One region of the Synechococcus sp. MU1625 genome, then DNA from elsewhere that is predicted to be linked to it. Evidence: predicted binding sites of a transcription regulator. Region 1 holds the regulator's gene; the other holds the start of a gene.

Region 1 (3,413 bases):
CTTGCCGGCGCCGGTGGCCACGCTGCTCAAGAGCACAGAGCCTTTCATTGAGCAGTACTTCGCCCTGGATCTGCCCGCAGCGTTGCAGGAGGCCGGGTTCCGGAATCCCAGCATCCGTGCCTGCGACCCACGGCACCGTGTGATCGCCTGCTTACGCTGAGCCGACGCTCCAACGTCGATCCGTGACCAGCACTTTGCCCAACGCCAGCACTCCGGATCCCTCCAGCTTGCAGCCGGCGGTTCGTCCCGGCGCCCATGGGCGCTTTGGCCGATTCGGTGGGCAGTACGTGCCTGAAACCCTGATGCCGGCATTGGCAGAACTGGAGCAAGCGGCAGCCCAGGCCTGGAATGATCCGGCCTTCACTGCTGAGCTCAACCGCCTGCTTAAGAACTACGTCGGTCGGGCGACACCGCTCTATGAAGCTGAGCGTCTTACGGCCCATTACCGCCGCTCCGACGGTGGTCCCCGCATCTGGCTCAAGCGAGAAGATCTCAACCACACCGGGGCGCACAAGATCAACAACGCTCTGGGGCAGGCCCTGCTGGCACTGCGCATGGGCAAGAAGCGAATCATTGCTGAGACTGGTGCGGGCCAGCACGGCGTCGCTACGGCCACGGTCTGCGCTCGCTTCGGTCTCGAGTGCGTGATCTACATGGGCGCCGAAGACATGCGCCGCCAGGCCCTCAACGTGTTTCGCATGCGCTTGCTGGGCGCCACGGTGCAACCGGTGACGGCGGGCACCGCCACCCTTAAGGACGCCACTAGTGAAGCCATCCGCGACTGGGTGACCAACGTCGAGTCCACCCACTACATCCTTGGCTCCGTCGCTGGCCCGCATCCCTATCCAATGTTGGTGCGGGATTTCCACGCGGTGATTGGTGAAGAGTCCAAGCAGCAGTGTCAGGAGGCCTTCGGACGGCTGCCGGATGTGTTGATGGCCTGTGTGGGTGGTGGCTCCAATGCCATGGGCTTGTTCCATCCCTTCGTTCAGGACACCTCTGTTCGTCTGATCGGCGTTGAGGCCGCCGGCGATGGCGTGGCGACAGGCCGCCACGCCGCAACAATCACCGAAGGCCGTGCCGGCGTCCTCCATGGCGCCATGAGCCTGTTGTTGCAGGACGGCGACGGCCAGGTGATGGAGGCTCACTCCATCTCCGCTGGTCTCGACTATCCCGGTGTTGGCCCTGAGCACAGCTACCTGCGTGAAATCGGCCGGGCGGAATATGCGGCCGTCACCGATCAGCAGGCCCTGGATGCCCTGCGGTTGGTGAGTGAGCTGGAGGGGATCATTCCGGCCCTGGAAACCGCTCATGCCTTCGCTTGGCTGGAGCAGCTCTGCCCAACCCTGGCCGAGGGCACCGAAGTGGTGATCAACTGCTCCGGCCGAGGCGACAAGGATGTCAACACCGTGGCCGAGAAGCTGGGGGATCAGCTTTAAAGCGCAGGTATCAAGCCAGCAGCAACTCAAGATGTCGGGCTACGCGCTGCACCGCAGCGCGTGCCGTGGCGTAGGCCATGCGCATGGGACCTACGAGGGCCACGTGTCCGAGCCCCTCGTTGCAGCGATAGGGGGCTTGAACCACCGCACACGCTTCCAACGCAGGCTGCGGATGCTCGTCGCCGATCCACACCCGTGCGGATGCACCGCGACTGATCAAGGTGCAGGGTTCTTCGTCGATCAGTTCCAGCAGCGGTCGAAGGCTTGCCGTGCTTTCAAATTCCGGTTCGCTCACCAGCCTTGAGAGGCCATGCACCACGACAGACGTGGGGTTGTTGGTGGGAGTGGGCTGGTCGAGGGCGCTGCGCAGCACAGCGCCGCTGCGTTGCAACTGCCTGGGCAGTGCCTCCCAGTTCAGCTCGCCCTCTTCGAGCTGCGCCGACGCCCAGCGTTCCATTGCGGTGAGTTCGGCTTCGGCGCCGTGCGGCAGGCGCAGGTTGAGATGGCTGGCACTGCCATTGGCTTCCACCAGCATCACCAGCAGTCGATCACCACTCGGCACCAGACGGATCGTTTCCAGTTGGCGGTTCTCCTGCTGCGGTTGGGTGATCAGGCTCATCAGGCCGGTGAAATCCGTGAGTCGCCGCGCCAGATGCATCAGCAGGTCATCGAGACCCGCCCAGCGCAGGCTTAGGCCCGTCAGCTCCCGTTCCAGGTGCTGAACGGCAACGCCTGGTTCAGGCAGCAGCGCATTCACGTAGTGCCGGTATCCCATCGGACTGGGAATGCGTCCGGCCGATGTGTGCGGTTGATGCAGCAGACCACGACGTTCGAGAGCCCCCATGGCGGAGCGAACGGTGGCTGAGCTGGCTGGGATGCCGAAGCGTTGCACCAGGGTGCGGCTTCCCACCGGCTCCATGGTGTCGACGTAGTGGTGCACCGTCGCCTGAAGCACCTGTTCTTGCCGAAGGGACAGGGGCTTGCTCATCAGTAGCGGGGAACGCTGGGATCCACCTGCAGGCTCCAGGCATCAATTCCTCCCTCAAGGTTCCACACCTCGAGGCCCCAGGGCTGGTCCAGCAGCCACAGGCCGAAGTGGTAGCTGCGAATGCCTGCATGGCAAACCACCACCACCGCTTGATCGGGTTTGAGGTCAGCTTGCAGCGTTGTGAGCCATTCATTGGATTGGCTTAGGGGTCGGTGCAGAACTGCGCCGGGGAAAGGCGCGATCGCGAGCTCAGCCGCCTCACGCACATCCACCAGCTGGGGTGAAGGCTGCTCACTTTGCAGCCACTGCTGCAATTCGGAGGCTTGGATTGGTTGTGGTTGGGATTGGCCCATGGCGCCATTCTGCGTTGATGGACAAAGATGAAGGGATCCGAGAACGCCGGCCCATGAAGGCCCGCCCCTTCCTCAGCGCTGCCGGCGCTGTGCTGCTGTCGCTGCTTCTTCTGGCTGCTGGTCTGCTTTGGACCATGGATCGCCAGAGCCCCCTTCACCTGGCTGAGCAGCCTTTGCGTCTGCCCCGGGCGGCTCGCTTTGTGCCGAGGGATGCCGATTTATCCCTGCACTGGCTGGCCGATCCCAGGCGTCTGCCCGCCTATGCCCAGGCCGTCGCCCCTGCATCGGAACGCCGCGATGCCCGTAATGGTGCACGGCAGTGGCGTGAGGGGGTCTTCGCCTTGGCGGGCCTCCAGTTTGGCCTTGAGCTGGAGCCCTGGCTTGGTGAGGAGGTCAGCCTCACCCTCACCGATGGGGCCTCCAATGCCGGCTGGGTTCTGGCTTTGACCAGTCGGGATGACGATGGCGCCAGGCGCTTCTTGCAACGGTTCTGGCAGACCCGCAGCCTGGCGGGCACCGATCTGCAGATCAGCAGTTACCGCGGCATCGGTGTGATTAGCGGCCAGGGAGCGTTGGTGGGGCGTGACCCCCAACCCCTGGCCACCGCCTTGATCGATGACGATCTGCTCTTGG
Region 2 (3,413 bases), on a different contig from region 1:
TGTCCAGCTCACCGGAGAGGATCTGGTTGAAACCGGCGATGGTGTCGTCCAGCTTCACGTACTTGCCGGGCATGCCGGTGAAGATCTCGGCCACGAAGAAAGGCTGGGAGAGGAACTTCTCCACCTTGCGGGCACGATCCACGGTGCGACGGTCGTCTTCCGACAGTTCGTCGAGACCCAGAATCGCGATGATGTCCTGGAGTTCTTTGTAGCGCTGCAGGGTGGACTGCACGGCGCGAGCGGTGCGGTAGTGCTCGTCACCCACCACTGCTGGCTGCAGCATGGTGCTGGTGGAATCCAGAGGGTCCACAGCGGGGTAGATGCCTTTGGAGGCCAGGGCACGGTTCAGCACCGTGGTGGCATCGAGGTGAGCAAAGGTGGTCGCAGGAGCGGGGTCGGTCAGGTCGTCAGCAGGGACGTAAACCGCCTGAATCGAGGTGATCGAACCTTCAACGGTTGAGGCAACACGCTCTTGAAGAGCACCCACGTCGGTACCGAGGGTGGGCTGGTAGCCCACAGCGGAAGGCATGCGGCCGAGCAGTGCGGACACTTCGGAACCGGCCTGCACGAAGCGGAAGATGTTGTCGACGAACAGCAGAACATCCTGCTTGTTCACGTCGCGGAAGTGCTCCGCCATGGTCAGAGCGGAGAGACCCACGCGCATCCGGGCGCCGGGGGGCTCGTTCATCTGGCCGTAGCAAAGGGCCACCTTCGACTTGGAAAGGTCGTCAGCGTTGATCACGCCAGACTCTTTGAATTCCTCGTAGAGATCGTTGCCTTCGCGGGTGCGCTCGCCCACACCGCCAAAGACAGACACACCGCCATGCTCTTTGGCGATGTTGTTGATCAGCTCCTGAATCAACACGGTTTTGCCCACGCCGGCACCGCCGAACAGGCCCACCTTTCCGCCTTGGCGGTAAGGAGCCAGCAGATCGATCACCTTGATGCCGGTTTCGAAAACCTTGGGCTTTGTTTCCAGTTCGGTGAGGTTGGGCGCCTCGCGGTGAATGGGAGCAGTTGTTGTGGTGTTGACGGGTCCTTGCTCGTCAACGGGCTCACCGAGAACGTTGAAGATTCTGCCCAGGGTGGCTTCGCCGACGGGCACTGAGATCGGTGCACCGGTGTCGACGGCTTCCATGCCGCGGACGAGTCCGTCGGTGCCACTCATGGCGACGGCGCGAACACGGTGGTCCCCCAGCAGCTGTTGAACTTCAGCCGTCAGAGCGACGTCATCACCTGCGGGGTTTTTGCCCTCGATGCGCAGGGCGTTGTAGATCTTGGGCAATTTCCCTGCGGGAAATTCCACGTCCAGAACCGGGCCGATCACCTGACGGATCACACCCTTGGTGCCAGCAGATGCAGGAGCAGAAGCGACCATAGGTAAGGAGAGTTGCGGGAACAGGCGCTACGCGCTCGGACCCATTCAGAGCGGCGCAACCATACCACTGTCAGTTCAACGCTCCCATCGGTTGGGTCGGCACAGCCTGCGGTTCGGACACCCGCACAGCTCTAGGACTAGAAAAGGGGCCGCCCGATTGCATACGTTGGCACTCATCGGCATCGAGTGCCAACTCGGTTCGATGCGTGGCGCATTGCGCCCTGTCCCTGCTCCTGCAAGTACCCATGGCTGCTGTTTCTCTCAGCGTCTCAACTGTTAAACCGCTCGGCGACCGCATCTTCATCAAGGTCTCCGAATCCGAAGAGAAGACCGCCGGCGGCATCCTTCTGCCCGATACCGCCAAGGAAAAGCCCCAAGTGGGTGAAGTGGTTCAAGTCGGCCCCGGCAAGCGCAACGACGATGGCAGCCGTCAGGCTCCCGAAGTCGGTGTGGGCGACAAGGTCCTCTACAGCAAGTACGCCGGCACCGACATCAAGCTCGGCAGCGATGAATACGTGCTGCTGTCCGAGAAAGACATCCTGGCTGTCGTCAACTGAGATCAGCTCCGCTGAGTTGCGGCTCAGCCATCCCTATTCATTCTCTTCATTAGGAAACGCCTTCCATGGCAAAGCGCATCATCTACAACGAGAACGCCCGTCGCGCTCTCGAGAAAGGCATCGACATCCTGGCTGAAGCCGTTGCGGTGACCCTGGGTCCCAAGGGCCGCAACGTGGTGCTGGAGAAGAAGTTCGGTGCACCCCAGATCATCAATGACGGTGTCACCATCGCCAAGGAGATCGAGCTTGAAGATCACATCGAGAACACCGGTGTTGCTCTGATCCGCCAGGCCGCCTCCAAAACAAACGACGCTGCCGGTGACGGCACCACCACTGCCACCGTCCTGGCTCACGCCATGGTCAAGGCCGGTTTGCGCAACGTGGCCGCCGGTGCCAATGCGATCACTCTGAAAAAGGGCATCGACAAGGCCTCCGATTTCCTGGTCAGCAAGATCCAGGAAATGGCCAAGCCCATCGCTGACAGCAACGCCATTGCTCAGGTCGGCACAATCTCTGCCGGCAACGACGAAGAAGTCGGCAAGATGATTGCCGACGCCATGGACAAGGTTGGCAAGGAAGGTGTGATTTCCCTCGAAGAGGGCAAGTCCATGGAGACCGAGCTCGAGGTCACCGAGGGCATGCGTTTCGACAAGGGCTACATCTCCCCTTATTTCGCGACTGACACCGAGCGGATGGAAGCCGTTCTCGACGAGCCTTACATCCTGCTCACCGACAAGAAAATCGGTCTGGTTCAGGATCTCGTGCCTGTGCTGGAGCAGATCGCTCGCACCGGCAAGCCTCTGCTGATCATTGCTGAGGACATCGAGAAGGAAGCTCTCGCCACCCTGGTGGTGAATCGTCTGCGGGGCGTGTTGAACGTTGCTGCTGTGAAGGCTCCTGGTTTCGGCGATCGCCGCAAGGCCATGTTGGAAGACATGGCTGTTCTGACCAACGGTCAGCTGATCACAGAGGACGCCGGCCTCAAGCTGGAGAACGCCAAGCTGGAGATGTTGGGCACCGCCCGCCGCATCACCATCAACAAAGACACCACCACCATCGTTGCCGAGGGCAACGAGGTTGCTGTCGGCGCCCGCTGCGAACAGATCAAGAAGCAGATGGACGAGACCGACTCCACCTACGACAAGGAGAAGCTGCAGGAGCGCCTGGCCAAACTGGCCGGTGGCGTTGCTGTGGTGAAGGTGGGTGCGGCCACCGAAACCGAGATGAAGGACAAGAAACTCCGTCTCGAGGATGCCATCAACGCCACCAAGGCGGCTGTTGAGGAAGGCATTGTTCCTGGTGGTGGCACAACGCTGGCTCACCTGGCTCCGGCTCTGGAGCAGTGGGCTGCCTCCAGCCTCTCTGGCGAGGAGCTGATTGGCGCCAACATCGTGGCTGCTGCTCTCACCGCTCCGCTGATGCGCATCGCTGAAAATGCAGGTGCCAACGGTGCTGTTGTGGCGGAAAACGTCAAGGCT

The links. The regulator HrcA, encoded in region 1, represses chaperone genes, less so after heat shock. The targets are predictions, from matches to a motif close to TTAGCACTCNNNNNNNNNGAGTGCTAA.
Region 2: a site for HrcA is predicted at 1,545-1,571, ahead of groES (co-chaperone GroES). Genes of this name have one in related genera too.

The regions. Positions count from the first base shown of each region.
Region 1 is NZ_VTLA01000010.1:51,100-54,512, reverse strand. Features, by position in the region: gene FZX13_RS12265 (class I SAM-dependent methyltransferase) at 1-160, shown strand, start outside; gene trpB (tryptophan synthase subunit beta) at 183-1,439, shown strand; gene FZX13_RS12255 (heat-inducible transcriptional repressor HrcA) at 1,450-2,427, opposite strand; gene FZX13_RS12250 (rhodanese-like domain-containing protein) at 2,427-2,780, opposite strand; gene FZX13_RS12245 (DUF3352 domain-containing protein) at 2,798-3,413, shown strand, end outside.
Region 2 is NZ_VTLA01000005.1:70,747-74,159, reverse strand. Features, by position in the region: gene atpD (F0F1 ATP synthase subunit beta) at 1-1,378, opposite strand, end outside; gene groES (co-chaperone GroES) at 1,624-1,935, shown strand; gene groL (chaperonin GroEL) at 2,001-3,413, shown strand, end outside.